3 regions of the Shinella sp. GW835-FHT14H05 genome follow, and region 2 is predicted to be linked to each of the others. Evidence: riboswitches for the same ligand, from Rfam matches in the RefSeq annotation. Region 2 holds a riboswitch; each other region holds the start of a gene.
What was found. Region 2 has a riboswitch for thiamine pyrophosphate ahead of thiB (thiamine ABC transporter substrate binding subunit). Riboswitches for the same ligand answer to the same signal wherever they lie in the genome.

Region 1 (7,485 bases), on a different contig from region 2:
GACGAGCCTGCTGAACCCGAAGATCGCGGTGCTCTACCTGTCCCTGCTGCCGCAGTTCATCGATCCGGCAGAAGGCAGCGTCTTTCTGCAATCGCTCGTGCTCGGCGGCACGCAGATCGCCATCAGCGTCAGCGTCAACGCGCTGATCGCCGTTTCGGCCGGCTCGATTGCCGCGCTCCTCGCCGCCCGCCCGCGCTGGCTTCTGGTGCAGCGCTGGCTGATGGGCACGGTGCTGGCCGGGCTCGCGCTGCGCATGGCGATGGAAGCCCGCCGCTGATCAGAACTCCGCCATCGGCGACAATGCGAAGGGCTGGTCCGGTCGCAGATCGGGCGCGGCGTGCAGCATGAGCACCATATCGCCCTCATCCGAAACGGCCTTGCCGTCCCATCCCAGATGATCGGGCGCAAAGTGCACGATGACCCGAGAGGGTGCGACCCGCAGGCTCGCCACAATATCTGCGAGGCGCGGGATGTGAGCGCCGACGATATCCAGCAGTTCAAAGCCGCCGTCCTCGCCCGCCTGCCAGGCAATGACGGCATCGTGCTCTTCCATCAGGTCGAGCCGCAGGTCCGGCATCAGCGATGCGTTGAAGAGGAACATTTCCCGCTGCCGCAGCGGCGCGAAACGGTCGGACACTGGCCGGCGGCCATCCAGTAGCCGGCTAAGCAAGGCAATGTCGGCTTCGCTTCCGATGTCCAGCCGCCGAACCGGGCTGGCGCGCCCTCCCACGGGTGCAGCGCCGGCAAACCGATGCTGCGCCAGCACGCGAAAACCAAGGTGCGTGTAGAGGTCCGGCTTGTCGGTCAACAGCGCGACCGCTTCGAAACCTTCCGCATCGCAATGGTCGAGCGCCGCCTCCATCACGTCGCGAAAAAGCCCTTGACCGCGATGGCTCGGCCGCACGGCGCCGGATTGCAGGCCGGCGGCGCGCACGAAGGTGCCGTTGATGACGAGCGGCAGCGAGAAGGCGCTGATATTGGCGATGCAGGTGCCTGCGGCGTCGAACCACGCGAAGGGCACGCTGGTCGGGTCCGGCCCGCCCAGCCGGTCGAGCGCGGTGATGTCGATGCCGAACGTGTCTTCCAGTAGATTGGCAAGCGCGCGCCAGGCGGCGCTGTCGCCCAGATAGTCGGAGCGGAGGACCAGCCCCGGCCGGTCGGCAGGCATGGTTCTAGCGCACGCCCGTGGAGCCGAAGCCGCCGGCGCCGCGGGTGGTTTCGCTGGTTTCCGTCGCCTCGCGCACGGCGACCTGCGTGACGGGCGCAATCACCATCTGCGCGATGCGCATGCCGCGCTCGATGACGAAGGGTTCTTCACCGAGATTGGCGAGCAGCACCTTCACCTCGCCGCGATAATCACTGTCGACCGTGCCCGGCGTGTTGAGGCAGGTGATGCCGTGCTTGAAGGCGAGGCCGGAACGGGGACGGATCTGCCCCTCGTAGCCGTGCGGGATTTCGAAGACGAAACCGGTCGGCACGAGCGCGCGTTTTCCCGGGGCCAGCGTCAGCGGTGCATCGACGGCCACGCCGGCGCGCAGGTCCATGCCGGCGGCACCCGATGTCTCATAGGCGGGAAGCTCGATGCCCTCGCCATGCGGCAGGCGGACGAGCGAAAGGGTGGGCTGGGTGGGGGCGTGCGCGTTCATGCGCCCATAAGCCGGCCACGGCACAATCCCGTCAATTGCATCTTCCGGGCGGAGCCTGTAAAGACCGCGGCAACTCACAGGATATTGCAGAAAATGGCCGAAACCCTTGCCGAGGCGGTCTCCCGCCGCCGCACCTTCGCGATCATCGCGCACCCGGACGCCGGTAAAACCACCCTCACCGAAAAGCTGCTTCTGTTCGGCGGCGCCATCCAGCTCGCCGGCGAAGTGAAGGCGAAGAAGGACCGCATCCAGACCCGCTCGGACTGGATGAAGATCGAGCGCGAACGCGGCATCTCGGTCGTCACATCCGTGATGACCTTCGAATATGACGGCAACGTCTTCAACATTCTCGACACGCCCGGCCACGAAGACTTCGCGGACGACACCTACCGCACGCTGACGGCGGTGGATGCGGCCGTCATGGTCATCGACGCCGCCAAGGGCATCGAGCCGCGAACGCTGAAGCTGTTCGAAGTCTGCCGCCTGCGCGACATCCCGATCATCACCTTCGTCAACAAGATGGACCGCGAGAGCCGCGACCCGTTCGAGATTTTGGACGAGGTGGAAGAGAAGCTGGCGCTCGATACGGCGCCGATCACTTGGCCCGTCGGCCGGTCGAAGTCGTTCTGTGGCTCCTATCATCTCGCCGACCGCACCTTCCGCGGCTCGGATACGCAGGTGCAGCCGACGAAGATCGACGATGCGACGGTGGTGGCGAAAAACCTGCCGGAAAACGAACGCACCGCCTTCATCGAGGAGCTGGAGCTTGCCCGCGAGGCCTGCCGGCCGTTCGACCGCGAGGCTTTCCTCGAAGGTCACCTGACGCCGGTCTTCTTCGGTTCGGCGCTGCGCAATTTCGGCGTGCGCGACCTCATCAACGCGCTCGGCGCCGTCGCGCCGCCGCCGCGCGACCAGGTGGCGGATGTGCGCAAGGTCCATGCGTCCGAGGACAAGATGACGGCCTTCGTCTTCAAGATCCAGGCGAACATGGACCCGAACCACCGAGACCGCATCGCCTTTGCCCGCGTCTGCTCCGGCATGCTGGAGCGCGGCATGAAGGTGCGGCTCGCCCGCACCGGCAAGCAGATCGGCCTGTCGGCGCCGCAGTTCTTCTTCGCCTCGCAGCGCCAGCTCGCCGATACGGCCTATGCCGGCGACGTGGTGGGCATTCCAAACCACGGCACGCTCCGCATCGGCGATACGCTGACGGAAGGCGAGGCGCTGGTCTTTGAAGGCGTGCCGAACTTCGCGCCGGAAATTCTGCGCCGCGTGCGGCTGGAAGACGCCATGAAGGCGAAGAAGCTGAAGGAAGCGCTCCAGCAGATGGCGGAAGAGGGCGTCGTGCAGCTCTTCTCGCCGGAGGACGGCTCGCCCGCCATCGTCGGCGTCGTCGGCGCGCTGCAGCTCGACGTCTTGAAGGAGCGGCTCCAGGGTGAATACGGCCTGCCGGTCTCCTTCGAAATGTCTCGCTTCTCCGTTTGCCGCTGGATTTCGTCGGACAGCGCGGCCGAACTCGAAAAGTTCGTCACCCAGCGCCGCGGCGATATCGCCCGCGACCTCGATGGCGATCCGGTGTTCCTGGCGCAGGATTCCTTCTCGCTGCGCTATGAATCGGAGCGCTATCCGGCCATCAAGATGGTTGCCATCAAGGAATACCACGTCACCAAGGCGTGATCGGATCGCGCACTTGCCACTTTCGGCGTGACAGGTGCCGCATCATTTGCGAAAACCGCCCCCGAGACGGGGGCGTCCGCGTGAGCGGGCTGAGAAGCACCCTTTGAACCTGAACCGGATCATGCCGGCGGAGGGAGTCGAACGGGTGCCGGCTTGCTGCCGCCCGTTGGCCGCCTCCGTCGCAGGGAGGCGAGATGGCCGACACGATTGCAAACATTCTCTCGATCGCAGGGTCCGACCCTTCCGGCGGCGCCGGCATCCAGGCCGACCTCAAGACCTTTGCGGCCCGTGGCACCTACGGCATGGCTGTTCTGACCGCGCTGACGGCGCAGAACACGCAAGGCGTTTCCAGCGTGCATCTCGTGCCGCCGGCCTTCGTCGCGGCGCAGATTGCGGATGTCTTCAGCGATGTGCGCGTCGATGCCGTGAAGATCGGCATGATCGCCTCGGCCGACATCGCCGAAGCCGTTGCCAACAGCCTGTCGTCGCGCCGCGGCCTGCCGATCGTGCTCGATCCGGTGATGGTCGCCAAGGGTGGCGCGTCCCTGCTGGCGCAGGAGGCGGTCGAGGCACTGACGCGCCGGCTGCTGCCGCGCGCCACCGTGCTGACGCCGAACCTGCCGGAAGCCGCCGCCCTCCTGGGCGAACCCGAAGCCATCGATCGGGCGGGCATGGAGGATCAGGCAAGGCGGCTTCTTACGCTCGGGCCAAAGGCGGTGCTGCTCAAGGGCGGGCATCTGCCGGGCGCCGAGAGCCCGGATGTGCTGGCGACGCCGGACTGGCTGCACTGGTTCGAAGGCGTGCGCGTGCTGACGCGCAACACCCATGGCACCGGCTGCTCGCTGTCGAGCGCGATCGCCGCGGAGCTCGGCAAGGGGCGCACGCTTACCGATGCCGCGGCGGCGGCGAAGAGTTTCATCGCCGGCGCGGTGCGCAGCTCCCACGCGTTGAACGTCGGCTCTGGCCACGGGCCGTTGCATCATTTTCACGCGCTCTGGAACTAGCGGTCGGCCAGCGCCAGCCGCAAGCCCATCAGGCCGAGCGCTGCGGCGAAGCTGCGCTGCGTCCACACCACGATCCTTGGCCGGCTCAGCACCTGCTGGCGCAGCCCCGCGGCGAGCGCGCCGTAGAGGGCGAAGACAAGGAAGGTCAGCAGCATGAAGATGCCGCCGAGAAAGAGCATCTGCGCCGTGGCGTCGGGCGCCTGCGCCGGCACGAATTGCGGCAGGAAGGCGAGGAAGAACAGCGAGAGTTTCGGGTTGAAGATATTGGTGAGGATGCCCTTGCGCACGATGCGCAGTGCCTTTTCGGCGGGCGCCTGATCCGGCCCGAGATCCAGCGCGTTGCTGTCCTTCAGCATGCTCCAGGCGATGAAGAGCAGGTAGGCGACACCGACATAGCGCAGCACCTCGAAGGCGAGCGCGCTCGCATGCAGCACCGCGGCAAGGCCGACGACGGAGGCGACGATATGCGGGATGATGCCGAGCGTGCAGCCGAAGGCGGCAAGCAGGCCGGCGCGAAAGCCGCCGCTGATGCCGAGCGCCAGCGTATAGATCACGCCGGTGCCCGGCAGGAGGATGACGACGAGCGAGGTGATGAGGAATTCTGTGGTCATGTCCGGTTTCCATGCGGCGGGGAGGCGGTAGGAAACACCGGAAGGGCGGCGGTGGTCTTGAACGAAATTGCAGTCAGGCGCGGGCCGCGAGATAGGCGCCCGGCGTATAGCCGTAGCGGCGCGTGAAATTGCGCGTCATGTGGCTCTGGTCGGCAAACCCGGCCTCGATGGCAGCTTCGGCAAGCGAGGTGCCTGTCGCGATGAGCCGCCGCGCGCGCTCCGTCCGGCGCTGGAGCAGATAGGCATGCGGCGTCAGGCCCGTGCTGCGGGCGAAGTCACGCACAAGCCGGAAGCGGCCGAGCCCGCAATCCGCCGCAAGATCGTCCAGCGTGGCGCTGGCGGCCGGGTCCTCGTCGAGCCGTTGGCGGGCTTGCGCAATGGCCGAGGAGGCGATGGTTTCGCGCTTGGGTGCCCGCTCCTGCAAGGCGGCGGCGAGCAGCAGGAGGAGGCGTTCGTCCCGGGCGAGGGCAGCGGCGCGCTCGTCGAGTAGGGAGGCGAGCAGCGCCGAAACGAGCCCGGCAATGCGGCCGTCCTTCAGCACCGGCGCATGAAATTCCGCGCACGGCCGGCCCTCGAAAATATCCTCCGCTGCGGCCGCAACTATAGCCGGCTGCATGTAGAGCATGCGCCAGGCGCGCGGGGCGTCGCCCAGCGGCGCGCCGTCATGCACCTCGCCGGGATTGACGGTGATGGTATTGCCGGCTTCGGCCTCGACCATGCCGCGCCCGCTTGCCGATTTCTGCGCGCCGCGCTCGACAACGCCGATGCCGTAGGTCTCATGGGTGTGGCGCGCAAAACTCAGGCGGCTGTCGGCGATGACGGCCTCGATGCCGTCGATGCCCGTCCTGAAGATCTGGAAGCGCTCGGCCGCCATGGTCAATCCCGCATCACGCCGGGAAGGGCGGCCGTCTCGCCGAACCAGTCGGTGGCGGAGGTGCACCATATCTGGCGCACCGGTTTCAGGCCGGCGCGCTGGTTGATGCTGCCCCAGCGGATGCCCCAGGTTTCGGCCGATTCGCCCGTTCCGGTCGAAAAAAGCGGCGTGCCGCATTCCGGGCAGAAATAGAGCAGGCGCTTGCGGCCGCTTTCGGCGCTCTTGGTGTAGAGTTTCGGCGGGTTTGCGGTGAGGCGCAGGGCGTCGCGCGGCACGCTGGCGGTGACGCGATAGGGCGAGCCGGTCAGCCTCTGGCAATCCGTGCAATGACAGATCGCCACCTTGTCCGGGTCGATCTCGGCCTCATAGGTCACGAAGCCGCAATGGCACTGCCCGTCGATTTTCATGCTGCATCCTTCTCTCATCGGAAAGGATAGGCCGCGATGCCGCGGGGTCAACCGCAGGGGCATCCTGTTCCGCAAGAAACTGCGAACCCGGCGCCCTGTCATCAGAATGACACGCATGGTTTCGGCCCGTTTACATTCGTTAACGCATTTTTACCCATTTGCGTTGAAAATCAGGGCAGTGCCATGGTTAATGCGTCTGGTCAAACGCCGGTTCGTCGCCGGTCTTCGAAAGCGAGAATAGCCTCATGTGCCGTTGGGCAGCCTATCGCGGAGAACCGCTTTACCTCGAGGAACTGGTGTCCTCGCCCGCCCACTCGCTGATCGAACAATCCCACTGCGCCACCCGCGCCAAGACGGCGACCAATGGCGACGGTTTCGGCATCGCCTGGTATGGCGAGCGCCCGGAGCCCGGCCGCTACCGCGATATCCTGCCCGCCTGGTCGGACTGCAACCTGCGCAGCATTGCCCGCCAGGTGCGCTCGCCGCTGTTCCTCGCCCATGTGCGGGCCGCCACCGGCGGCGGCACGCGGCGCGACAATTGCCATCCCTTCGTCAACGGCATCTGGTCCTTCATGCACAATGGCCAGATCGCCGATTTCGAGCACCTGCGCCGGCCGCTCGAAACCATGCTCGACAACGACCTCTACAATGCCCGCACCGGCTCGACGGATTCGGAGCTGCTCTTCCTGCTCGCCCTGCAATTCGGCCTGGCGCGCGATCCGCTCGGCGCCATGGCCGAGACGATCGCCTTCGTCGAGCGGCTGGCGGCGCATCTGGAACGCCGGGTGCTCGTGCGCTTCACCGCAGCCTTCACCGATGGCGACCAGCTCTATGCCGTGCGCTACGCGACGGACTACGCGGCCCCGACGCTCTATGCAGCACCGATGGGCGCGACCGGCGGCTACTGCCTCGTCTCCGAGCCGCTGAACGACGACACGGAAGCCTGGGTGGAAATTCCGGACGGCAGCGCCGTGGTGCTGGGCGAAAACGGCGTCGACGTGCGCATCTTCTCGCCCGCCGGTCGTCCGGCAAGCGGCATGGACACCAAGCTCGCCCTCGTCAGGTAAGCTTTTCGGCAATCCAGTCGGCCAGGCGGCCGGCGACGTCTTCCTTGGCAAGCTCCGGCCATTCCTCGATGCCGGCGGCGGTGATCAGCTTCACGCTGTTGCGCGTACCGCCCATGATGCCGGTTTCCGGCGAAACGTCATTGGCGACGATGAGGTCGGCGCCCTTCTTCTGAAGTTTCACCCGGCCATTGTTCTCGACGTC
Region 2 (7,485 bases):
CGGCCGTCCGGGTTTTCCGGATCGGCAGGCGCGATGGTCGAGGTCACGGTGCGGTCGAGGAAGTCGCGATCGTGGCTGACGAGCAGCACGGTGCCGGCAAAACCCGCGACGATCTCCTGCAACAGGTCGAGCGTCTCGATGTCGAGGTCGTTGGTCGGTTCGTCGAGGATCAAGAGGTTGGTCGGGCGCGACAGGATGCGCGCCAGCATGAGGCGCGCGCGCTCGCCGCCGGACAGGTTGCGGATCGGCGTGCGGGACTGTTCGGGCTGGAACAGGAATTCCTTCATGTAGCCGGTGACATGCCGCTGTTCGCCATTGACGAGCAGCGTCTCGCCGCGGCCGTCGGTGAGATAATGGCCGAGCGTGTCGTCGAGGTTCAGGTTCTCGCGGCGCTGGTCGAGCGTGGCGATTTCCAGGTTCGTGCCGAGTTTCACCGTGCCGCTGTCGGGCGCGAGCTGGCCGGTCAGCATCTTGAGCAGCGTCGTCTTGCCGGCGCCGTTCGGGCCGACGAGGCCGATGCAATCACCGCGATGCACGCGGATCGAGAAGGGCGCGACGATGGTGCGCTCGCCGTAAGCCTTGGTGATCTTTTCCGCCTCGATCACCAGCTTGCCGGATTCCTGGGCGTCGGAGGCGCTCGCCTGCACGCTGCCCTGTGGCCCCTTGTGGCCGCGGTAGCGCGAGCGCAGATCGTGCAGCGCGCCGAGGCGGCGCATGTTGCGCTTGCGGCGTGCCGTCACGCCGTAGCGCAGCCAGTGTTCCTCGCGCTCGATCGCCTTGCCGAGCTTGTGCTGTTCCAGTTCCTCGGCCTCCAGCACCTCGTCGCGCCAGGCTTCGAAATGGCCGAAACCGCGGTTCAGCCGCCGCGACTGGCCGCGGTCGAGCCAGACGGTGGCGTTGGAGACCTTTTCGAGGAAACGACGGTCGTGCGAGATGACGACGAGGGCCGAGCGGGTCGATTGCAGCTCGCCTTCCAGCCATTCGATGGTCGGCAGGTCGAGATGGTTGGTCGGCTCGTCGAGCAGAAGGATGTCCGGTTCCGGGGCCATGACGCGGGCGAGTGCCGCGCGGCGCGCCTCGCCGCCCGAAAGCGACGCCGGGTGCTCGGCGCCGGTCAGCCCCAGATGTTCGAGCAGGTAGGTGACGCGATAGGGATCGTCGCTCGGGCCGAGGCCCGCTTCGGCATAGGCGGCGACCGTCTCGTAGCCGTCGAAATCCGGCGCCTGGTGCAGGTAGCGGATGGTGGCGGAGGGGTGGCGGAACACTTCGCCGGACTGCGCTTCCGCCAGGCCGGCGGCGATCTTCATCAGCGTCGACTTGCCCGAGCCATTGCGGCCGACAAGGGAGATGCGGTCGCCGGGCTCGACTTGCAGGCTGGCGCCGGCAAGCAGCGGCGTGCCGCCGAAGCTCAGGAAGATATCGTCGAGTTTGAGGATGGGCGGTGCCAAGGGTCAGGCTCCTGAAAGGTCATAGGGCCGGGCGATGAAGATCGCGCGGCCGGAGGCGAGCGAAAGGCGAACCGGCCCTTCCGCGACGTTGGAAATGGTGCGCGACGAGCCGAAGGGCAAGGAAAAGTCCTTCAGCGGATAACGCACGTTGCCGATGTCGAGGCCGGCAAGCGGCGAGAGGCCGAGCACGGAAAACAGGCTGCCCTTCGGCAGGTCGATCTCGCGCGTGCCGGGCAGGAGCGGCCAGGCCTCCTCCGTGCCGGAGGTGAGCTTGATGGCAAAACCCTGCTCTTCCAGCGACACGGCATGGATGAGGTGCATCAGCGCATGGTCGGAGCGCTCGCCGCCGAGCGCGCCGGCCAGCACGATTTTTTGCGCGCCGCGCTCGATGGCGACGGAGACGGCGATGGCGCCGTCGGTCTCGTTCTTGGCGACGGGATAGGGCTGGCGTTCGATATCCGGCCAGGCGTCCAGCAGCTCCGGCGGGGTGGAATCGAAATCGCCGACCCAGATTTCCGGTCTCACGCCGAGCGCCGCCGCGTGGCGCATGCCGCCATCGGCCGCCACGAAACGCGCGCCCGCAACATCCGCGGCAAGGCGCGGCGTCGCCTGGAGCGCGCCTCCCAGGAGGACGACGAAGAACGGGTCTGTCGGTGCGGGCATGGTCATGGCTGATGCCCTTAGCGCATGTTCTCCAGAAAGGGAAAGATTTTGGCGGGACGCCTGTCGTAACCGCAAACGGCAAAGGACCCGGATGCAGGGGACATCCGGGCCTTGGGGGAGGTCAGCGGGGTTAAGAAGGCTTACTTGCAGACCTTGATCTTCTTGATGATGACGTTGCCGTAGTAGTCGTAGGACTTCACCTTCTTGATGAAGCAATGCGGCTTGTAGCCGTAGCTGTAATAGCCGGCCTGCGAGGGGGCGGCGAAGGAGATGGCGGCGACGGCTGCGATGGCGGCGGAAATGATGATCTTGCGCATGGAAGTTTCTCCTGATCTCTGAGGGATGAGCCTCTCTCATCCAGTGATCAGACTTTCCCACATCGCCCCGCCGCGCGCTGTTCCGCATGGAACAGGGCCTTGCCTCTTGCGCCGCGCTGCAAGCGGGATTATGCCTTGCCTTGCTCTAACGGGGTGCCACGCGGGTTTTCGACCCACTGGCTGAGAGGCGGTTCCGCCAACCCGAAGAACCTGATCCGGCTCGTACCGGCGGAGGGATTAGACGGCACATTCCAGCGCCCTATTCCCGTTTTGTGAACAGAAGTTTGTGAACAGACTAGGGAGGCGCCGATGCGCAAGACATTCCTCACCTCGATCGCGGCCCTTGCCGTTTCCTTCGCCTTGCCTGCGCTGGCGCAGGAAAAGACGCTGACCGTCTATACCTATGAGAGCTTCGTTTCCGAATGGGGCCCGGGGCCGAAGGTGGCTGAAGCCTTCGCCAAGACCTGCGGCTGCAAGGTCGAATGGGTCGGCGTCGCCGATGGCGTCGAGCTCCTGACGCGCCTCAAGCTCGAAGGTGAGGGCACCAAGGCCGACGTGGTGCTCGGCCTCGACACCAACCTCATCACCGAGGCGAAGGCGACCGGGCTCTTCGAAGCGCATGGTCTGTCGCCGGAAGGCCTGACGGTGCCGGGCGGCTTTTCCGACGACACGTTCCTGCCCTACGACTATGGCCATTTCGCCGTCATCTACGACACCGAGACGATAAAGACGCCGCCGACGAGCCTGAAGGAGCTGGTCGAGGGTGATCCGGCGCAGAAAATCGTCATCGAGGACCCGCGCACGTCCACCCCGGGGCTCGGCCTGCTGCTCTGGGTGAAGTCCGTCTATGGCGACAAGTCCGGTGAGGCCTGGGGCAAGCTCAAGGATCGCGTGCTGACGGTCACGCCCGGCTGGTCGGAGGCTTACGGCCTCTTCACCAAGGGCGAGGCGCCGATGGTGCTGTCCTACACGACGTCGCCGGCCTATCACGTCATCGCCGAAAACACCGAGCGCTACAAGGCGGCCGCCTTCTCCGAAGGGCACTATGTGCAGATCGAAGTGGCCGGCCTGACGCGCACTTCCGACGACAAGGATCTTGCGCGGCAGTTCCTGACCTTCATGACCGGGCCGGATTTCCAGTCGATCATTCCGGAAACCAACTGGATGATGCCGGCCGGCAAGACCAAGGACCCGCTGCCTGCCGCCTTCGACGCGCTGGTGAAGCCGGAAAAGACCTTCCTGATGTCGTCGGACGAGGTCGCGGCCAACCGCAAGGCCTGGATCGACGAATGGCTCGCCGCCATGAGCGCCAAATAAGGTGATGTTCTTCGCCCGCGCCGAACGCCGGACGCTGCGCGTCGCCGGGGGGTTTGCCCTCGGCGTCGTGCTCGTCTTCGTCGGCGCGGCGACGGCCGTGCTTCTGGCGCATGCGGGCGGCGGGGGCGGTGCGCCGCTCTTCGACGCCTATATCTGGCGGGTCGCGCAGTTCACGCTGCTGCAGGCGACGCTGTCGACCTTGCTTTCTATAATACTCGCCATTCCTGTTGCCCGGGCGCTCGCCCGGCAGCGGGATTTTTGGGGGCGGGTCTGGATCATCCGGCTTTCCGTCGTGCCGCTCGGCCTGCCGGCGCTGGTGGCCGCACTCGGCGTCATCGAGATCTGGGGGCGGCAGGGCGTCGTCAATGATCTTTTACGGCTCGGTGGCTTGCAAAACCCGGTCAGCGTCTATGGCCTCACCGGCATCCTGATCGCCCATGTCTTCTTCAACCTGCCGCTCGCCGCGCGCTTCCTGCTTGCCGCCCTCGATCGCATTCCGCCGGAATATTGGCTGAGTTCGGCCAATCTCGGCATGGGCAATGGTGCGGTCTTCCGGCTGATCGAATGGCCGGTCATCCGCCGCGTGCTGCCGGGCATCGCGGGCCTCGTCTTCATGCTCTGCGCGACGAGTTTCACCATCGTGCTGACGCTCGGCGGCGGGCCTGCGGCCACCACCATCGAGGTGGCGATCTACCAGGCGCTGCGCTTCGATTTCGATCCCCAGCGCGCCGTGCTGCTCGCCTTCCTGCAAATCCTGGTCACGGCGGCGCTGCTCTGGCTGATCTCGCTGTTCGGCAGGCCGCCGGACGAGGGGGTGACGGCGGGCCGCGCGATCCGCCGTTTCGATGGTCGCCGGCGGCGCGTGACCGATGGTTTCGTCATCCTCGCCTTCACGCTGTTCACCGCGGCCCCGCTCGCGGCCACCCTCGCCTCCGGCCTTTCCGCGGATTTTGGCCGGCTGGCGGTCGATCCGCTGCTGCAGAGGGCGCTGTTCACCAGCCTCGCCATCTCCTTCGCCTCGGCCAGCCTCAGCCTTGCGATTGCGCTGCCCATTGTGCTCGTGCCACGCCTTGCCGAGACCGGCGATGCCGGCCTTACAACGCGGCTGATCGGCCGGGCGCTGCCGGCCACAGGCTCGCTGATCCTGCTCGTGCCGCCGGTCGTCGTCGCGACGGGCTGGTTTCTGGTGCTGCGCCTGTTCGGCGAGACCGGGCGTTTCGCGCCCGCCATCATCACCGTCATCAATGCGCTGATGGCGCTGCCCTTCGTCGTGCGTGTGCTGGAGCCCGCCTATCGCACACACCTGTCGCGCACCGCGCGGCTGGCGCTGAGCCTCGGCGTCACCGGCATGCATCGCCTGCGATGGATCGACTGGCCGGCGCTGAAGAAACCCTTCCTCACCGCCTTCGCCTTCGCCATGGCGCTGTCGCTCGGCGACCTCGGCGCCGTCGCCATCTTCGGTGCGGATGGTTTCGTGACGCTGCCCTGGTTGCTCTTCTCCCGCATGGCGAGCTATCGCACGGCGGATGCCGCGGGCATCGCGCTAATCCTCGGCGTGATATGCCTTCTGCTGACGCTGCCCTCGACCGCAGTCGACCGAACGACCGAAAGACCTGCCGCCGATGCCTGATACCGCGATCCGCCTTTCCGACGTCACCGTGCGTTTCGACGAGAAGCGGCTCGCTTTCGACTGCGCCATTCCCGCCGGTGCCGCGGTCGCCGTCGCAGGCCCGTCGGGTGCGGGAAAGTCCACCCTGTTCAACGTGATCGCCGGCTTCCAGAAACCGGCGACGGGCACGGTCGCGCTGCTCGGTCAGGACATGGCGGCGCGCGATCCCGCGGAGCGGCCGGTCTCGATCATCTTCCAGGACAACAATCTCTTCGCGCATCTGAGCGTTGCCGAAAATGTCGGGCTCGGCATCGATCCGGGGCTGAAGCTCGATACGGCGGCGCGCCAGCGCGTGTTTTCGGCGCTGTCGCGCGTCGGGCTTGGCGGTTACGAGCGGCGCATGCCGGGCTCGCTTTCCGGCGGCGAGCGGCAGCGGGTGGCGCTTGCCCGCGCGCTGGTGCGGCGCCGGCCGATCCTCCTGCTCGACGAGCCCTTCGCGGCCCTCGACCCGGCCATGCGGGCGGACATGGCCAAACTGCTCTCGGAGCTTCGCGCCGAGACGAAAAGCACCCTGCTCTTCATCACCCACCAGCCGGAGGATATCCGCCGGCTTGCCGACCGGGTGATGTTCCTGGAGGCCGGCGTGATCCTGCTCGATGCGCCGGCGGATGAATTCCTCGTGAGCCGGCATCCACCAGCCGTTGCAAAATTCCTCGGTCATTCCGCGATTTAGCGGGCTGGGGCTGTTTTTGCCCCGCCACCCCGCCACAATTTGGACGCCCCCCTGTGTCACCGGAGCCACAAGGGAACCGTTTGTCGAATCGGGAGTTGCCGGCCGGGTATGGTGCGTCTATCTCATCCATTCGAAGGCGCGAACATGGGTGTTTCGACTGCACCTAAGGGTTGCGGTTCGGACGTGGACCCTTTAGGGCTGTGGGCAGAAGAGATGGCGAAAGCAACGCAGGAAGCTGCAATGGTATCCGGGCGCGGGGTTTTGAGACCTGTCGCGGCGCTGGTGCTTGCCGGCATGCTGCTGTCCGGCTGCCAGTCGATCATCGAGCAGACCTATGAGCCGACGATCTCGCCCTCTTCCAATCCGCAGATCGTCGAAGAGGTGCAGAAGAACGATCCGCGCGCCCAGATGGGTGCGCGCGAGCATCCGCGCATCGTGGCGAGCTATGGCGGCGAATACAAGGACGCCAAGACAGAGCGGCTCGTCGCGCGCATTGCCGGCGCGCTGACGCTCGTCTCGGAAAACCCGAACCAGTCCTACCGCATCACCATCCTGAATTCGCCGGCGATCAACGCCTTCGCGCTGCCGGGCGGTTATCTTTACGTGACGCGCGGCCTGCTGGCACTCGCCAATGACGCCTCGGAAGTGGCGGCCGTGCTGTCGCATGAGATGGCGCACGTCACTGCCAACCACGGCATCGAGCGGCAGAAGAAGGAAGAGGCGGAGGTCATCGCGAGCCGCGTGGTGGCCGAAGTGCTCTCCAGCAACATTGCCGGCAAACAGGCCTTGGCGCGCGGGAAACTGCGGCTTGCCGCCTTCTCGCGCAACCAGGAGCTCCAGGCCGATGTCATCGGCGTGCGCATGCTGGGCGAGGCGGGTTACGACCCCTATGCGGCGGCGCGCTTCCTCGATTCCATGGCCGCCTATGCGCGCTTCACCGCGGTCGATCCCGATTCCGACCAGAGCCTCGACTTCCTGTCGAGCCACCCGAACGCGCCTCAGCGCGTGGAGCTTGCGCGCCTCCATGCGCGCGCCTTCGGCGCGGAAGGCACGAACGGCGATCGCGGCCGCGACTATTACCTCGCCGGCATCGACGGCCTGCTCTACGGCGATGCGCCGGAAGAGGGCTATGTGCGCGGCCAGACCTTCCTGCACGGCAAGCTCGGCATCCGCTTCGACGTGCCGGCCGGGTTCCAGATCGACAACAAGGCCGACGCGGTGCTTGCGACGGGACCGGGCGACGTGGCGATCCGCTTCGACGGTGTGGCCGACAGCCGCAAGCAGGACCTGGTCAACTATATTTCGAGCGGCTGGGTGACGGGGCTGCGGCCGGAAACCATCCAGCCGATCATGATCAACGGGCTGGAGGGCGCCACCGCCAAGGCTGCCGCCGACCGC
Region 3 (7,485 bases), on a different contig from region 2:
GGGAAACTGGGTCTTTCGGGCGACGACGCTATGGCGGACCGTCGCAGATCAACCTGAAACCTCATAAAACGTGCAGTTTCCCATTCCGCGTGTGTCACGCTGGAGTCACGCGCACCATCCCGATGTCACGCCTATACTGCGACGCAGGGGCTGAGAGTGAGCGTTGCTCCGGGGGCATAGAACATGGAAATCGAAACCACAGAAATTGAAGACCGCGGCACGGAAATGATGGCGCTTGCACGGCTCGTCGCTTTCGCGCTGGAATCTGCAAGATCAATGGATGCCGAGGTGGTGGAATTCTGCCTGGAAAAGGCGCTGCGTGCCGTGCTGGACCAGATCGACGAGCCGTCGCGCATGACGCTGACGTCGAGCGACATCATGCTGATGAACCGGTCGGCGCTCTGCTGACCGGAGAGGAATCGACCGGCCTGCCAGTCACCTGGCTGGCCCGCCTGTCGAACCATAGCCGCCGTCCTCCTCCGCGGCGCTGATCGCGCGGCCGGCCCGGACCTGCGGGCCGCCGCCGATCTTCCTGGATTTCTCCAATTGCGAAACGAAAACACACGGTTGCGCTGATCGCGGAACTCTGAAAAGTTCTCCTCCGAAAACGCCCGGCAAACGGGGCGAAAACACGGGAGAGGAGAACAGCATGCGGACGTTCCTGACGAGCGGCGTGACAGCCCTTGCGTTGATGACGGCGGGCGCGGCGCAGGCCGAGCCGGTGAAGATCGGCGTCATCACCACGCTTTCCGGCGGCGGCGCCGGTCTCGGCGTCGACATGCGCGACGCCTTCACGCTGGCGATCAAACAATCCGGCAACAGCGAGATCGAGCTTGTCGTCGAAGACGACGCACAGAAGCCGGAACTCGCGGTGCAGATCGCCGAAAAGATGATCCAGAGCGACAAGGTCGACCTGATGACGGGGATCATCTGGTCGAACCTCGCCATGGCGGTCATTCCGAACACCGTGGCGCAGGATATCATCTACCTGTCGCCGAATGCCGGCCCGTCGGCGCTGGCCGGCGCCAACTGCAACCCGAACTATTTCAACGTCGCCTACCAGAACGACAATTTCCACGAGGCGATGGGCGAATACGACAACAAGGACTACAAGAACACCTTCATCCTCGCGCCGAACTACCCCGCCGGCAAGGACGCGCTGACCGGCTTCAAGCGCTACTACAAGGGCGCGCTCGCCGGCGAGGTCTATACGCAGGTCGGCCAGACGGACTATGCCGCCGAGATTGCGGAAATTCGCGCGTCCGGCGCCGATTCCGTCTATTTCTTCCTGCCTGGCGGCATGGGCATCGCCTTCATGAAACAATATGCCCAGTCCGGCGTGAACATCCCCGTCACCGGCCCCGGTTTCTCCTTCAGCCAGGACGTGCTGCCGGCGATCGGCGATGCTGCACTCGGCGTCAAGAATTCCGGCACCTGGGCGAAGGACCTTGACAACCCGGCCAACAAGGCCTTCGTCGAAGCGTTCCAGAAGGAATATAACCGCCTGCCCTCGATCTACGCCGCGCAGAGCTGGGACACCGCAAACCTCATCCTCTCGGCGATCGGCAAGGCGAGCGTCAAGGACAAGGCGGCCTTCCGCGCTGCGCTGAAGGAGGCGGATTTCGCCTCGGTGCGCGGGAAATTCAAGTTCAACAAGAACAACCATCCGATCCAGGACATCTACGTGACCGAGGTTGTGAAGGAAGGCGACGTCTTGACCAACAAGATCATCGCCACCGCCTTCACCGATCACGGCGACGCCTACGCCGACAAGTGCGCGATGTAATCCGCGAGCAAGCACCCGCCCCCAAGGCGGGTGCCCTCCCTAACCTTCCGGACCGGTTGCCTTGCCCCTAGCCCATATCTAATGAGCACGCTCGCAGCCTATGGCGGCCTTTTCCTGGCCGCGCTTATCGCCGCGACCATCCTTCCCGCACAGTCGGAAGCGGTTCTGGCTGGCCTGCTGGCGACCGAAACCTATTCGCCGGCATTGCTGATCCTCGTCGCCGGCATCGGCAATGTGCTCGGCTCCGTCATCAACTGGCTGCTCGGCCGCGGCGTGGAGCGTTTTCGCGAGGCTCGCTGGTTCCCCGTCAACGCCAAGAACCTCGACCGCGCCGGGCGCTGGTATCGCAAATATGGCTGGTGGAGCCTGCTTTTGAGCTGGATGCCGATCATCGGCGATCCGCTGACCGTCGCTGCCGGCATCATGCGCGAGCCGTTTCCACGGTTCCTGGTCGTGGTCGCAATCGCGAAGTTCGGCCGCTACATCGTGCTGGCCGCCCTTGTGCTGCACTGGCTGTGAACTTTTTTATGCCGGCGATGGAATGAGGATCGGTCGGCTCTCGTATACTGGGTCATGAACGGAAAGACACCCGGCTTCAACGTGATCGGACAGCTTGCAGCGCTCAGGCGCTACGCACTGTCGCTCGTCCGCAATCCGGACGATGCCGAAGACCTCGTGCATGACGCGCTGGTGAAGGCCTACGAGCGCCAGTCGACCTTCCGCACCGGCGCCAATGTGCGCAACTGGCTGATGTCGATCCTGCACAACGCCCATGTCGACCGCCTGCGCCAGCGCCGCTCCCAGCAGCGCCGTCACGATGCGGCTGCGGAACTGGGCGAGACCTCCGTGCCGGCGAACCAGGATCATTCGGTGCGCCTGACGCAGCTGCGCAACGCCTTCTTCGCGCTGTCGGAAGAACAGCGTGCCGCACTCCATCTCGTCGCGATCGAGGAACTTTCCTACCAGGAGGCGGCCGATACGCTCGGCATTCCGGTCGGCACGCTGATGTCGCGTGTCGCCCGCGCCCGCGAGCGCCTGCGCGCCTTTGAACAGAACGGCGCTACCGCGACCGTCCCCCATCTCAGAATCGTCGGAGGCACTGGCGATGACCAGCAATGACCCGATCCTCGAATCCGATCTCAACGCCTATGTCGACGACCAGCTCGCCGTCGGCCGGCGCATCGAGGTCGAGGCTTATCTGTCGGAACGGCCGGAGATCGCCGCCCAGATCATGAAGGACCTGCGCGTGCGCGACGAACTGCGCCTGGCGCTCGCCGATCACCGCGCGGTGACGCGGCAGGCGACGCGCGAAGCCGCACGCCTGCTGGAACGTTCGCTCGCCCGCCGCCGCATCTTCTCCGTCTTCCGTCGCGCCGCTGCCATCGCCCTGTTCGTGGCCGCCGGCTGGACCGCGCATGCCGTGCTCGGCCCCTTCGGCGCGACCGAGGTCATCGCCTCCACCCCGCCGCCCGCCTTCGTGGAAGAAGCCGTGCGGGCGCACAAGACCACGCTCATCCGCGATGCGATGAGCTCGCAGCCGGAAGCTGCCGTCTTCGACCCGGCCGAAATCCGCTCCGCGACGGCGATCGTCCTGCCGGACCTGCCGAAGGGCTGGGCCGTGGTCGACACACAGGTGTTCCCCTCGGCCTATGGCCCGAGCGTCGAGCTGGTGCTGGAGCCGAAGAAGGACGAACGCCTGTCGCTCTTCGCCGTGCGGCCCGGCTCGTTCGGCGTGCAGCACGTCCTGCTCTTCCACGCCGATAATGCCCGTGCCGCCTACTGGCAGATCGGCGACGTCGCCTATGCGCTGGTGTCGGAAAGCCGCAAGGCCGACGACCTGGCAGAGACCGCGCGGGACCTCTCGCGCACGCTTTACTGATCAACCGTTCCACCGAAGGAGACCCATGATGGAACCCGTACAACAGCGATTTGGCTATGGCGCGCAGGCGCAGTCGGCCGCCCTCTTCGACGAGGGCCTGCGCAAGCACATGCTGCGCGTCTACAACTACATGGGCGCAGGCCTGGTCATCACCGGCCTTATCGCCTTCTTCGTCGGCTCGACGCCGGCGCTCTACGTGCCGATCTTCTCCTCGCCGCTCAAGTGGGTGGTGATGCTGGCGCCGCTCGCCTTCGTCTTCTTCTTTTCGTTCAAGATCCAGACGATGTCGGCCAGCACCGCGCAAGCGACCTTCTGGGCCTTCTGCGCCGTCATGGGCCTGTCGCTCGCCTCGGTGTTCCTCGTCTTCACCGGCATGAGCATCGCCCGCACCTTCTTCATCGCCGCCACGATGTTTGGCACGACGAGCCTCTACGGCTACGTCACGAAGCGTGACCTGTCGAAGTTCGGCTCGTTCCTGATCATGGGCCTGATCGGCGTGGTCATCGCCTCGATCGTCAACATCTTCCTCGGCTCCACCGCGCTGCAGTTCGCGATCTCCGTAATCGGCATCGTCGTGTTCGTCGGCCTCACCGCCTGGGACACGCAGAACATCAAGGAGCAGTATGCCGAAAACATCGACCAGGAATCGCAGCAGAAGATGGCCGTGTTCGGCGCGCTTTCGCTCTACCTGAACTTCGTCAACATCTTCCAGCTGCTGCTGAACTTCACCGGCGAACGCGAATAGTTTTCGCGAATGATTTCAAAGGGAACGGCGGGGCAAAACCCCGCCGTTTCTTTTTGTATGCGGCGCAACATATAGTAAGTAAAAACTTACATATTTTACCTTGTTGACAAATCGTCCCCGAGCGTCTTTGCTTAAAGCATTCACCAGGGGGGTCCCGACAAGGGGCTGAGATACTGCTGGCTTTCGCAGCGCAGTGACCCGTTGAACCTGATCCAGTTCATACTGGCGTAGGGACGGTGCAAGCGCTGTTTTGGCATGTGATCCGATGTCCGGATTCCGTGTCGGCGTCTTTCCATCATTCCGGCTCTAGGACTGGGTCTCGAACTTCGAACCTTGGAGCCTCACGATGAATATTGCCGCCCAAAAGCTCACCCCGACCGTCACCACCGGCGCCTTGCCCGCCTCGCGGAAAATCCACATCCCCGGCGAGCAGCACCCGGATATCCGCGTGCCGCTGCGCGAAATCGCCCTGCACCCGACCGCCGGCGAACCGCCGGTCGTGGTCTACGATGCCTCCGGCCCCTACACCGATCCCACCCATGTCGTTTCCATCGAAAGCGGCCTGCCGCGGCTACGCGAAAGCTGGGTCGCCGCCCGCGGCGACGTGCAGGATTACGAGGGCCGCCATATCCGCCCGGAGGACAACGGTTTTGCCACCGGCGAGCGGCTGACGCCGGAATTCCCCATCCGCAACCACCCACGCCGGGCGAAGGACAGCAAGGCGGTGACGCAGCTCGCCTATGCGCGGGCCGGCATCGTCACCCCCGAAATGGAGTTCATCGCCATCCGCGAAAACCTCGGCCGCAAGGCCGTGAAGGAAGCGCTTGTCCGCGACGGCGAGAGCTTTGGCGCGCATATTCCGGATTTCGTCACGCCGGACTTCGTCCGCCAGGAGGTCGCGAGCGGCCGCGCGGTCATCCCCGCCAACATCAACCATCCGGAAGCCGAGCCGATGATCATCGGCCGGAACTTCCTGGTTAAGATCAACGCCAATATCGGCAATTCCGCCGTCACCTCCTCGATGGCCGAGGAAGTGGAGAAGATGGTCTGGGCGATCCGCTGGGGTGCCGATACGGTCATGGACCTGTCGACCGGCCGCAACATCCACAATATCCGCGAATGGATCATCCGCAATGCGCCGGTTCCGATCGGCACTGTGCCGCTCTACCAGGCGCTGGAAAAGGTGAACGGCATTGCCGAGGACCTCACCTGGGAGGTCTACCGCGACACGCTGATCGAGCAGGCCGAACAGGGCGTCGACTATTTCACCATCCATGCAGGCGTGCGGCTCGCCTACATCCCGCTCACCGTCAACCGCGTCACCGGCATCGTCTCGCGCGGTGGCTCGATCATGGCGAAGTGGTGTCTTCATCACCACCGCGAAAGCTTCCTCTATGAGCATTTCGACGAAATCTGCGACATCGCGCGGGCCTATGACGTCACCTTCTCGCTCGGCGACGGCCTGCGGCCCGGCTCGATTGCCGACGCCAACGACGCCGCGCAGTTCGCCGAACTGGAGACGCTTGGCGAGCTGACCAAGATCGCCTGGGCAAAAGACTGCCAGGTCATGATCGAAGGCCCCGGCCATGTGCCGATGCACAAGATCAAGGAGAACATGGACAAGCAGCTGAAAGTCTGTGGCGAGGCGCCGTTCTACACGCTCGGCCCACTGACGACCGACATCGCCCCCGGCTACGACCACATCACGTCGGGCATCGGCGCCGCGATGATCGGCTGGTTCGGCACCGCCATGCTCTGCTACGTCACGCCGAAGGAGCATCTCGGCCTGCCCGACCGCGACGACGTAAAGGTCGGCGTGATTACCTACAAGATCGCTGCGCATGCCGCCGACCTCGCCAAGGGCCACCCGGCCGCGAAGCTGCGCGACGACGCCCTGTCGCGTGCCCGCTTCGAGTTCCGCTGGGAGGACCAGTTCAATCTGTCGCTTGACCCGGAAACCGCTCGCTCCTTCCACGACGAGACGCTGCCCAAGGAGGCGCACAAGGTGGCGCATTTCTGCTCCATGTGCGGCCCGAAATTTTGCTCCATGCGCATCTCGCACGATATCCGCGCCGAGGCGCAGAAGGAGGGGCTGGAGGCGATGGCGGCAAAATTCCGCGAGGGCGGCGATCTCTACATGCCGCTCGAAACAACAGCCGGAGAATGACCATGCGCATCCTTGTCAAGGGGGCCGGCGTTGCCGGCCTCACGGTCGCCTGGCAGCTCTATCGCCACGGTCTCGACGTCACGATCAGGGAGCGCGCCGAAAAGGCCGGCGCCGGCGCCTCCGGTTTTGCCGGCGGCATGCTGGCGCCCTGGTGCGAGCGGGAAAGTGCTGAAGAGCCGGTTCTGACACTCGGCCGGCTCGCCGCCGACTGGTGGGAAGCGGCCGTCCCCGGCCATGTGCACCGCCGGGGAACGCTGGTCGTCGCCGGCGGGCGCGACGCCGGCGAGCTCGACCGTTTCGCCGGCCGCACCAGCGGTTGGGAATGGCTGGACGAAGCGGGGATTGCGGCGCTGGAGCCGGATCTCGCCGGCCGTTTCCGCAAGGCGCTGTTCTTCCGGCAGGAAGCGCATCTCGATCCGCGGAAGGCGCTTTCCGCGTTGACCGCCGGGCTTGAGGACGGCCGCATGCGCTTCCTCTACGGCCAGGCCGGGGAGCCTAACGAAGGCCGCTACGATCGGGTGATCGACTGCACCGGCGCCTCGCGGATCGGCCACATGCCGGAGCTGCGCGGCGTGCGCGGCGAGATGTTCATCCTCGAAACCGGCGAGATAAAACTCTCCCGCCCCGTCCGCCTGCTGCATCCGCGCCACCCGATCTACATCGTCCCGCGGGAAAAGAACCGCTTCATGGTGGGTGCAACGATGATCGAAAGCGAGGATGCCGACCCCATCACCGCCCGCTCGCTGATGGAGCTGCTCAACGCCGCCTACGCCCTGCACCCCGCCTTCGGCGAGGCGCGGCTTGCGGAAACCGGCGCCGGCGTGCGCCCCGCCTTCCCCGACAATCTTCCGCGCGTGACGGAGGACGGCAACACCATCCACGTCAACGGCCTCTACCGCCACGGCTTC

Region 1: it holds a riboswitch for thiamine pyrophosphate, as region 2 does, so the genes downstream of both, thiD (bifunctional hydroxymethylpyrimidine kinase/phosphomethylpyrimidine kinase) here and thiB (thiamine ABC transporter substrate binding subunit) in region 2, are expected to answer to the same signal.
Region 3: it holds a riboswitch for thiamine pyrophosphate, as region 2 does, so the genes downstream of both, thiC (phosphomethylpyrimidine synthase ThiC) here and thiB (thiamine ABC transporter substrate binding subunit) in region 2, are expected to answer to the same signal.

Annotation. Positions count from the first base shown of each region.
Region 1 is NZ_JBXAFY010000004.1:200,109-207,593, reverse strand. It holds gene AC1Q6Z_RS15560 (LysE family translocator) at 1-277, shown strand, start outside; gene AC1Q6Z_RS15555 (GNAT family N-acetyltransferase) at 278-1,168, opposite strand; gene dut (dUTP diphosphatase) at 1,173-1,646, opposite strand; gene AC1Q6Z_RS15545 (peptide chain release factor 3) at 1,740-3,320, shown strand; TPP riboswitch at 3,379-3,473, shown strand; gene thiD (bifunctional hydroxymethylpyrimidine kinase/phosphomethylpyrimidine kinase) at 3,515-4,324, shown strand; gene AC1Q6Z_RS15535 (LysE family translocator) at 4,321-4,935, opposite strand; gene AC1Q6Z_RS15530 (AraC family transcriptional regulator) at 5,009-5,809, opposite strand; gene AC1Q6Z_RS15525 (GFA family protein) at 5,812-6,216, opposite strand; gene AC1Q6Z_RS15520 (class II glutamine amidotransferase) at 6,462-7,283, shown strand; gene coaBC (bifunctional phosphopantothenoylcysteine decarboxylase/phosphopantothenate--cysteine ligase CoaBC) at 7,276-7,485, opposite strand, start outside.
Region 2 is NZ_JBXAFY010000005.1:241,954-249,438, forward strand. It holds gene AC1Q6Z_RS17870 (ABC-F family ATP-binding cassette domain-containing protein) at 1-1,448, opposite strand, end outside; gene AC1Q6Z_RS17875 (thiamine diphosphokinase) at 1,452-2,111, opposite strand; gene AC1Q6Z_RS17880 (hypothetical protein) at 2,252-2,428, opposite strand; TPP riboswitch at 2,568-2,682, shown strand; gene thiB (thiamine ABC transporter substrate binding subunit) at 2,738-3,745, shown strand; gene thiP (thiamine/thiamine pyrophosphate ABC transporter permease) at 3,750-5,375, shown strand; gene thiQ (thiamine ABC transporter ATP-binding protein) at 5,368-6,087, shown strand; gene AC1Q6Z_RS17900 (M48 family metalloprotease) at 6,328-7,485, shown strand, end outside.
Region 3 is NZ_JBXAFY010000001.1:182,961-190,445, reverse strand. It holds gene AC1Q6Z_RS00940 (TfuA-like protein) at 1-67, shown strand, start outside; gene AC1Q6Z_RS00935 (hypothetical protein) at 184-408, shown strand; gene AC1Q6Z_RS00930 (ABC transporter substrate-binding protein) at 650-1,786, shown strand; gene AC1Q6Z_RS00925 (YqaA family protein) at 1,868-2,305, shown strand; gene AC1Q6Z_RS00920 (sigma-70 family RNA polymerase sigma factor) at 2,360-2,905, shown strand; gene AC1Q6Z_RS00915 (anti-sigma factor family protein) at 2,892-3,665, shown strand; gene AC1Q6Z_RS00910 (Bax inhibitor-1/YccA family protein) at 3,694-4,410, shown strand; TPP riboswitch at 4,546-4,662, shown strand; gene thiC (phosphomethylpyrimidine synthase ThiC) at 4,757-6,577, shown strand; gene thiO (glycine oxidase ThiO) at 6,580-7,485, shown strand, end outside.